DNA from 3 places in the Streptomyces sp. NBC_01515 genome. Region 1 is predicted to be linked to each of the others. Evidence: riboswitches for the same ligand, from Rfam matches in the RefSeq annotation. Region 1 holds a riboswitch; each other region holds the start of a gene.
The links. Region 1 has a riboswitch for thiamine pyrophosphate ahead of OG407_RS36145 (thiamine ABC transporter substrate binding subunit). Riboswitches for the same ligand answer to the same signal wherever they lie in the genome.
Positions count from the first base shown of each region.

Region 1 (3,246 bases):
ACTGGTCTGACCTGCGGTTTTGCGTACGAGGGGCTCGTTGTCCACAGGGCGGCGAGTCCCTCTTCGTATGTCTGCGACACTGGTAGGGCCATGCCTAAGCCCGGAGAACTCACATTCGTCGCCCCCCGCGGAGCCCAGAAGCCGCCGCGGCACCTTGCCGATCTCACGCCCGCCGAGCGCAAGGAAGTCGTCGCCGCGGTCGGGGAGAAGCCGTTTCGCGCCAAGCAGCTCTCGCAGCACTACTTCGCGCGCCTCGCGCACGACCCGGCGGAGTGGACCGACATCCCCGCCGGTTCGCGCGCCAAGCTGCAAGAAGCGCTGCTTCCTGAGCTGATGACCGTCGTACGGCATCTGTCGACCGACCAGGAGACCACCCGCAAGACGCTGTGGCGGCTGTTCGACGGGACGCTCGTCGAGTCGGTGCTGATGCGGTACCCGGACCGGGTCACCATGTGCATCAGCTCACAGGCGGGGTGCGGGATGAACTGCCCGTTCTGCGCGACCGGACAGGCCGGCCTGGACCGCAATCTGTCGACCGGTGAGATCGTGCACCAGATCGTCGACGGGATGCGGGCGTTGCGGGACGGGGAGATCCCCGGTGGTCCCGCGCGGCTGTCCAACATCGTCTTCATGGGCATGGGCGAGCCCCTCGCCAACTACAAGCGGGTCGTCCAGTCCATCCGTGCCCTCACCGACCCCGAGCCGGACGGCCTCGGCCTCTCGCAGCGTGGGATCACCGTCTCGACGGTCGGACTGGTCCCGGCGATCCACCGCTTCTCCGACGAGGGCTTCAAGTGCCGCCTCGCGATCTCGCTGCACGCCCCTGACGACGACCTGCGCGACACCCTGGTCCCCGTGAACACGCGGTGGAAGGTGCGCGAGGTCCTCGACGCGGGCTGGGAGTACGCGGCGAAGTCGGGGCGCCGGCTGTCCATCGAGTACGCGCTGATCCGCGACATCAACGACCAGGCGTGGCGCGGCGACCGGCTCGGCCGCCTCCTCAAGGGCAAGCCCGTGCACGTCAACCTGATCCCGCTGAACCCGACGCCGGGCTCGAAGTGGACGGCCTCCCGCCCCGAGGACGAGAAGGCGTTCGTCGAGGCCATCGCGGCCCACGGGGTGCCGGTCACCGTCCGGGACACCCGGGGCCAGGAGATCGACGGAGCGTGCGGCCAGCTCGCCGCGACCGAGCGGTAGGCTGACCGGCGTAGGTACATCTTCATATTCCGACAGGGGAGCGCCACAGCGCTGAGAGTGCGGGATTGTCCGCAGACCCTCTGAACCTCGCCCAGGTCATTCTGGGTAGGAAGTTCGGTCACCACTCTTGCTGTTGCGCCCTGCCCACGTCCTGTGGGCGGGGCCGCGTCTCTTCCTGGACACCCCAGGAGGAAAACAACCGTGCACCACACCAAGACGTTCGTGGCCGCGGCCGTCGGCCTCGGGCTGCTCACGCTCTCCGCGTGCGGCTCGTCCGACAGCGGCAGCGGCGGCGACTCCAAGACCGTCACCCTCGTCAGCCACGACTCCTGGGCCGTCTCGAAGAGCGTCCTCAAGGACTTCGAGAAGCAGTCCGGCTACACGGTCAAGGTCCTCAAGGACGGCGACGCCGGCCAGGCCGTCAACAAGGCGATCCTGACCAAGGACAACCCCCAGGGCGACGTCTTCTTCGGCGTCGACAACACCCTGCTCTCCCGCGCGCTCGACAACGGCCTCTTCCAGTCCTACGACGCGAAGGGCTCCGACCTCGTCAAGCCCGAGTACCGCGTCGACCAGACCAAGCACCGGGTCACCCCCATCGACACCGGCGACATCTGCGTCAACTACGACAAGGCCTACTTCAGCGAGCACAAGCTGACCCCGCCGACCTCCTTCGCGGACCTGGTCAAGCCCGAGTACAAGAACCTCCTCGTCACCGAGAACGCGGCCACCTCCTCGCCCGGTCTCGGCTTCCTGCTCGGCAGCGCGGCCCAGTTCGGCGACGACGGCTGGCAGGGCTACTGGAAGAAGCTCAAGGCCAACGGCGTCAAGGTGGTCGACGGCTGGGAGCAGGCCTACGACCAGGAGTTCTCCGGTTCCGCCGGCGGCAAGAAGGCGGGCGGCGACCGGCCCCTCGTCGTCTCGTACGCCTCCTCGCCGCCCGCCGAGGTCATCTACGCCGACCCGAAGCCGACCACCGCGCCCACCGGGGTGTCGTACGGCACCTGCTTCCGGCAGACCGAGTACGCGGGCCTGCTCAGCAACGCGAAGAACACCAACGGCGGCAAGGCGTTCCTCGACTTCCTGCTGACCAAGGAGTTCCAGCAGGACATGCCGCTCAACATGTTCGTCTACCCGGTGATCGAAGGCGCCCAGGTGCCGCAGGAGTTCGTGAAGTACGGCCGCCAGGCCTCGGACCCCGAGACCATGGCGCCCACGAAGATCGCCGCCGACCGGGACCAGTGGGTCAAGTCGTGGACCTCGCTCGTACTGAAGTAGCCCCACGGAGGACCCATCGGGGCAACGTGACGCGGCTCGGCCTCATGGCCCTGCCCGTCGCGTTCTTCGCGGTGTTCTTCGCCTACCCCGTCGCCGCGATCGTCGCGCGCGGCCTCAAGGTCGACGGCGCCTGGCAGTTGGGCCGTATCCGGGACGTGCTGGTCCAGTCAGACATCCGGCACGTCCTGTGGTTCACCACCTGGCAGGCGCTCGCGTCCACCGCGCTCACGCTGCTGATCGCGCTCCCCGGCGCGTACGTCTTCGCGCGCTTCGACTTCCCGGGTAGGCACGTCCTGCGGGCCGCCGTGACGGTCCCCTTCGTGCTGCCGACGGTCGTCGTCGGTACGGCCTTCCTCGCGCTCGTCGGCCGGGGCGGACTCCTGGACGACCTGTGGGGCGTACGGCTGGACACCACCGTGTGGGCCATCCTGCTCGCGCACGTCTTCTTCAACTACGCGGTCGTCGTACGGACGGTGGGCGGCCTCTGGGCACAGCTCGACCCGCGCCAGGAGGAGGCCGCGCGGATGCTCGGTGCCTCCCGGCTCCGGGCCTGGCGGAAGGTGACGCTGCCCGCGCTCGGGCCCGCCGTGGCCGCCGCCGCGCTGATGGTCTTCCTCTTCACCTTCACGTCCTTCGGCGTGGTCCAGATCCTCGGCGGCCCGACCTTCTCCACCCTCGAAGTCGAGATCTACCGCCAGACGTCCGAGGTCTTCGACCTGTCCACGGCGGCCGTGCTCACGATCGTCCAGTTCGTCGCGGTCGGCGCGATCC
Region 1 covers NZ_CP109416.1:7,961,775-7,965,020, forward strand. The annotation lists gene rlmN (23S rRNA (adenine(2503)-C(2))-methyltransferase RlmN) at 91-1,197, shown strand; TPP riboswitch at 1,222-1,327, shown strand; gene OG407_RS36145 (thiamine ABC transporter substrate binding subunit) at 1,399-2,475, shown strand; gene OG407_RS36150 (ABC transporter permease) at 2,520-3,246, shown strand, end outside.

Region 2 (3,246 bases), 2.0 Mb from region 1:
CCACGGACTCTGAAGCCGCACGGGCCGTGAAGCCGCTGGAAGCGCCGGGAACCCTGAAGGGCCCTGTGGAGTTCTGAAGGCCTCGGGTGAGGTTGAAGTACCGCGGGTCCGGGGATCCGCAGTAACGCTTCTGCGTGGCTCCCTGGGGCGGTTCTCGCCGCCCGCCGCAGTGCCTGCGGTGAATCAATCAGCGCCCACGGCGTCTCAGTGCTTGCGGCGCCGGCCCTTCCCGCCGCGCGCCGGAGCGGGCTTGGCGTTCGGCGCCGCCGTGGCCGACGCGGCTGTCGTAGCCGAGCCCGGTCCAGCCGCACCCGCCGGAACCGCCTCGCGCCCCGGTCGGTCCGCCGAGACCACCAGGGCCGCGAGGGCCGTGGTGACCGGTACCGATGCGACCAGGCCGATGGAACCCACCAGCGTGCGCACGATCTCCTCGGCGACCAACTCGCTGTTGGCGACCGCGCCCACGCTGCTCTGCGCGATGGAGAAGAGCAGCAACAGGGGCAGCGCGGCGCCCGCGTAGGCGAGGACGAGCGTGTTGACGACCGACGCGATGTGGTCGCGGCCGATGCGGATGCCGGCGCGGTACAGCCCGCGCCAGCCCATCGCGGGGTTCGCCTCGTGCAGCTCCCAGACCGCCGATGTCTGGGTGACCGTCACATCGTCGAGCACGCCGAGCGAACCGATGATGACGCCGGCGAGCAGCAGACCGCTCATGTCGATGGACGGGTACAGCCCGTGGATCAGGCCCGTGTTGTCGTCCGTGTTGCCGGTCAGCGCGGCCCAGCCGATGAACACCGAGCCCAGGACGCCGATCAGCACCAGCGACATCAGGGTGCCGAGCACCGCCACCGATGTTCGGGCCGACAGGCCGTGGCACATGTAGAGGGCGATGAGCATGATGGCGCTCGATCCGACCACCGCCACGATCAGCGGGTTCGAGCCGTGCAGGATCGCGGGCAGGATGAAGAAGTTCAGGATCATGAAGCTGATGGCCAGCGCGACCAGCGCCATGACACCGCGCAGCCGGCCCACCACCACGACGGCCAGCGCGAAGATCCCGGCGAGCAGTGCCATCGGGAACTTACGGTTCACATCGGTGACGGAGTACTGCAGATCCCTGGGCGCGGAGGGCTCGTACGCGACCACGACCTTCTCGCCCTGATGCAACTGCCGTGACTGGTCGGGCTGCACGATCTCCGTGAACGTACGGCCCTTGTCCTTGCCGGTGGAGACCGTGACCGTGGCCTTCTTGCAGGTGCCGCCCGCTTCCTGCGCCGCAGAGGAGCCCTCGGCGGTGGAGGTGTCCCCGGTCGAGCCTCCGCCCGATGCGTTCACCGAGGCGCAGCTCACGCTGATGACCTTGGTGACCGTCGCCTGCTGTGTCTGCCGGTCGAAGCCGACCCCGGTGCGCTTGTGCGACGGGGCGCCGCCGGGCCAGAGCACCACCATGCCGACCACGACCGCCACCGTGAACGGGATCAGGATCGCCGCGATGACCTTCCGCAGATGCCGGGAGACGGGGGCGGCGGGGCCGTGGTTGTGCGAGTGACCGTGTCCTCCACCGCCTGCTCCGGAACTGTGCCCGCCGTCGCCACCCGGGCCGTGTCCACCGTCCCCACCCGAGCCGTGGTCGTGCCCGGAACCGGAGCCGTGGTCATCGCTGGGTCCGTGGTCGTGGCCATGCGGCCGCCCGGTCGGCGGGTACGGGGGCTGCTGTGTGGTGGTCACCGCCCGATCATCGCAAGAACGCCGGAGGCCCACTGTTCAGCGCGCCACTTATGACGCTAGCGTGGAGGCACCTTTGCACACGCGGGAGCTCGGAGCACCGGGCTGAGAGGGCGCTGACCTTCGTCTTTGCGCTGTTTCACGTGAAACGTCACCTGAATCGAGTGATGTTTCACATGAAACATCGACTGACGGAAGCCGCTGCGTCGACCGCCGAACCTGTTACCGGGTAATGCCGGCGTAGGGAGTAGGTCTCATGACCAACAAGGACGCACACACGTCTGCCGTCAGCCAGGACGAACAGCCCATTCCGGGCGAGGAGTTCGCGCGGGCCGAGCAGCCCACGGCGGCCGGAGAACCGGCGGAGGCCGAGCAGTCCATCGGCTGGCACAAGGGGTACGTCGCGGGCTCGCGCCCCGATCTTCGGGTGCCGGTCCGTCAGGTGCACCTCACCAATGGGCAGTCCGTGACGCTGTACGACACCTCCGGCCCGTACACCGATCCGCTCGTCGACACCGACGTCCGCAGGGGGCTGGCGCCGCTGCGGGAGAACTGGATCATCGCCCGCGGCGACACCGAGGAGTACGCGGGCCGGCCCGTCCGCCCCGAGGACGACGGGATCAAGCACACCTCACCGCGCGGTGGACTGCGCAACCTCGACGCGGTGTTCCCCGGCCGGCCGCGTCAGCCGCGGCGCGGGCGGGACGGCACGGCGGTCACGCAACTCGCCTACGCGCGACGGGGCGAGATCACGCCGGAGATGGAGTTCGTGGCCGTAAGGGAGAAGGTTTCGCCCGAGGTGGTCCGGGAGGAGATCGCGGCCGGGCGGGCGGTGCTGCCGGCCAACGTCAACCACCCCGAGATCGAGCCGATGATCATCGGTAAGCGGTTCCTGGTGAAGGTCAACGCCAACATCGGCAATTCCGCGGTCACTTCCTCCATCGAGGAGGAGGTCGAGAAGATGACCTGGGCGACCCATTGGGGCGCCGACACGGTCATGGACCTGTCCACCGGCCGCAATATCCACACCACCCGTGAGTGGGTGCTGCGCAACTCCCCCGTCCCCATCGGCACGGTGCCGCTCTACCAGGCGCTCGAAAAGGTCGACGGCCGCGCCGAGGAGCTGACCTGGGAGATCTACAAGGACACGGTCGTCGAACAGGCCGAGCAGGGCGTGGACTACATGACCGTCCACGCGGGCGTGCGGCTGCCGTTCGTACCGCTCACGGCGAACCGCAAGACGGGCATCGTCTCGCGCGGCGGCTCGATCATGGCGGCCTGGTGCCTCGCGCACCACAAGGAATCGTTCCTCTACGAGAACTTCGAGGAACTGAGCGAGATCCTCGCCGCCTACGACGTCACGTACTCGCTCGGCGACGGCCTGCGGCCGGGGTCGATCGCGGACGCCAACGACGAGGCGCAGTTCGCGGAGTTGCGGACGCTCGGGGAACTCAACACGATCGCGAAGCGTTTCAACGTACAGACCATGATCGAGGGCCCGGGACATGTCCCGATGCACAA
Region 2 covers NZ_CP109416.1:5,937,218-5,940,463, forward strand. The annotation lists gene OG407_RS26695 (YibE/F family protein) at 205-1,728, opposite strand; TPP riboswitch at 1,800-1,989, shown strand; gene thiC (phosphomethylpyrimidine synthase ThiC) at 1,982-3,246, shown strand, end outside.
Region 2: linked by a shared signal. The riboswitch ahead of thiC (phosphomethylpyrimidine synthase ThiC) and the one ahead of OG407_RS36145 (thiamine ABC transporter substrate binding subunit) in region 1 are both predicted to bind thiamine pyrophosphate.

Region 3 (3,246 bases), 4.4 Mb from region 1:
CCCGGGGGACGAACTAGGCGATAGCCGCCTTCATCGGCAGAGAAGCATCGGCCAGCAGTGCGTGATCCATGGGCGTGGCCGACTCGATCAGGCGGCGGCCCTGGGCCAGGTCACGGGGGCGGCCGACCGCCAGGAGGGCCACCAGACGGTCCTCGCGCAGCCAGCAGACGCTCCACGCGGGGTTGGCCGGATCGCCGCGCCAGAGGGTGGTGTCGGCGGACGCGTGATGGCCGGCGTACTGGACGAAGCGGCCGAACTGCTCCGACCAGAAGTACGGCACCGGGTCGTACACCGCCGGGCTCTCCCCCACGATGTTCGCGGCGACCGTGCGCGGCCCCTGGAGGGCGTTGTCCCAGTGGTGGACCAGAAGGCGCTCGCCGTACCTTCCCGAAGGGAAGGAGGCGCAGTCGCCGACCGCGTACACGTCCGGTACCGAGGTGCGCAGCCCGGCGTCGGCCAGGACCTCGCGGTGCGCGCCCAGTTCGATGCCGGAGCCCGCCAGCCAGGCGGTGGCGGGGCGGGCGCCGATGCCGACCACGACAGCACCCGCGGGCAGCCGTGAGCCGTCGTCGAGGACCACCTCGCCGGGTTCGACGTGCGCCACGCGCGCGTGCGTCCGCAGCGAGGCTCCGGCGGCGGCGTACCAGGCGGCCATCGGCGCGGCCACCTCGGCGGGCAGCGCCCCCGCGAGCGGCCGGTCGGCGGCTTCCACGACGGTCACCGCGCAGCCCGCCTCACGCGCGGCCGTGGCGAACTCGGCGCCGATCCAGCCCGCGCCGACCACCACGATGTCGTGCTGCCGGGCGAGCACCGGCCGCAGCCGCTCGGCGTCGTCCAGGGTGCGCAGCAGGTGCACCCCGGGGATGCCGTCGGCGCCCGGCAGCCGGATCGGTTCGGCACCGGTGGCGAGCACGAGGACGTCGTAGGGCACCGGGCCCTCGGCGGTGTCCAGTTCGTGGTCGGCGGGGCGCACGCCCACCACCTCGCGCCCCAGTTGCACCTCGATGCCGAGCGCCTCGAAGTCGACGTCGAAGGCGGAGCCCTCGGCCTTGCCGAGCAGGACGGCCTTGGACAGCGGGGGCCGGTCGTACGGCTGATGGGGTTCCGCGCCGATCAGGGTGACGGTGCCGGTGAAGCCCTGTTCCCGCAGCGCGACCGCGGTCTGCACCCCGGCCATGCCCGCGCCGACGACGACCACACGCCGTCCTGCCACCGTGCCCTGGTCCCGCGTCTGCTCGCTCACTCGATCACCATAGACACCTGACAATTTGTCAGTCAGCGGGCGCGTCAGGTGACCTGTTCCACAGTGCTGGTCCCGTTTCCCTCCTGGGACTCCCACTCCCAGGTCTCGTCGAGGCGAATGCGGCCGTCCGGCAACGCGACCACTTCGGACACGCAGTGCCCGGAGGACGTCGTCCCGTCCGTCTTCAACTGCACGTACCGGAAGTCGATCCGGTCCCCCGCGCGCGTGCCGACGAGACGCCCCCGTACGACGTCGCCGCCCCCGTACTCGGCCCAGATCTCGCCGTCCTTCTCGTGGTACGCGAACCGGGTGCGCGTACCGACCTGACCTGGGGCCTGGTCCGCGACAGGGGCGAGGACGAGACCGTCGAGCGAGCGGGCCATGGACGAAGGCTCCCTTACTGGCGCACAAAGCACGGGCTAGGGTGGCCGAGTAAAGCACTCGCGGGAGTCCGGACGTACCGGGCTGAGAGGGAGGCTGGCGGCCTCCGACCGTACGAACCTGATCCGGGTCATGCCGGCGAAGGGAGGGGCTGGACGCCCATGCCTGCACGTACGTCAGACGTCCTCGTCGTCGGGGGCGGGATCATCGGCCTGGTCACGGCCTGGCGCGCGGCCCAACGCGGCTTCTCCACGGCGGTGTTGGACCCCGAGCCGGGCGGCGGGGCCGCCCAGGTGGCCGCCGGGATGCTGGCCGCCGTCACCGAGCTCCACTACGGCGAACAGACCCTGCTCGCCCTCAACCTGGCCTCGGCGGACCGCTACCCGGACTTCGCGGCCGAGCTGACCGACCTCACCGGCCTCGACCTCGGCTACCGCCGCTGCGGCACGCTCGCCGTCGCCCTGGACGCCGACGACCGGGCCCATCTGCGCGAACTCCACGCCCTCCAGCACCGGTCGGGGCTCGACTCCGAGTGGCTGTCGGGGCGCGAGTGCCGGCGCCTGGAGCCGATGCTCGCGCCGGGCGTGCGCGGGGGGCTCAGGGTCGACGGGGACCACCAGGTCGACCCGCGGCGGCTGGCGGGCGCGCTGGTGGCCGCGTGCGAGCGCGCCGGGGTCGTCTTCCACCGGACGTGGGTCGAGCGGCTCACGGTCGGGCGGGACCGCGCCACGGGGGTCGTCACGCGTGAGGACGTCACGCTCGCCGCGGACCAAGTAGTGCTCGCGGGCGGCAGCCTCAGCGGGCAGCTGCGGGGGGTCCCGGACGACGTCCTGCCGCCCGTACGGCCCGTGAAGGGGCAGGTGCTGCGGCTGACCGTGCCGGAGCGACACGCGCCGTTCCTGAGCCGGACCGTGCGGGCCGTGGTGCGCGGCAGCCAGGTGTACCTGGTGCCGCGCGAGAACGGCGAGCTGGTCGTCGGCGCGACCAGCGAGGAGCTGGGCTGGGACACCACCGTGACCGCCGGCGGTGTCTACGAACTGCTGCGCGACGCCCACGAGTTGGTCCCCGGGATCACCGAACTCCCGCTCACCGAGACCCGGGCCGGACTGCGCCCCGGCTCCCCCGACAACGCACCCCTGCTCGGCCCGACCGCGCTGCCGGGACTGCTGCTGGCCACCGGGCACTACCGCAACGGCGTGCTGCTCACCCCGGTCACCGGCGACGCCCTGGCGCACGCGCTCAGTACCGGTGAACTCCCGGACGAGGCACGCCCGTTCACCCCGAAGCGGTTCGCCCGCACGCACCTCGTGGAGCAGCCCGCATGAACATCTCCGTCAACGGCGAGCACCAGGAGATCGCTCCCGGCACGCCCCTCGACGTGCTCGTACGGTCCCTCACCCCGGCCCCCTCCGGTGTGGCCGCCGCCCTCAACGAAACCGTCGTCCCGCGCGCGGAGTGGCCATCGACGTCCCTCTCCGAGGGAGACCGCGTCGAGGTCCTCACCGCCGTCCAAGGAGGCTGACCCATGGCCGACGACCCCTTCGTCCTCGGTGGTACGTCCTTCACGTCCCGGCTGATCATGGGCACCGGGGGTGCGCCCAGCCTCGACGTCCTGGAGCGCG
Region 3 covers NZ_CP109416.1:3,512,134-3,515,379, forward strand. The annotation lists gene OG407_RS15550 (NAD(P)/FAD-dependent oxidoreductase) at 14-1,243, opposite strand; gene OG407_RS15555 (hypothetical protein) at 1,288-1,626, opposite strand; TPP riboswitch at 1,677-1,788, shown strand; gene thiO (glycine oxidase ThiO) at 1,786-2,949, shown strand; gene thiS (sulfur carrier protein ThiS) at 2,946-3,146, shown strand; gene OG407_RS15570 (thiazole synthase) at 3,150-3,246, shown strand, end outside.
Region 3: linked by a shared signal. The riboswitch ahead of thiO (glycine oxidase ThiO) and the one ahead of OG407_RS36145 (thiamine ABC transporter substrate binding subunit) in region 1 are both predicted to bind thiamine pyrophosphate.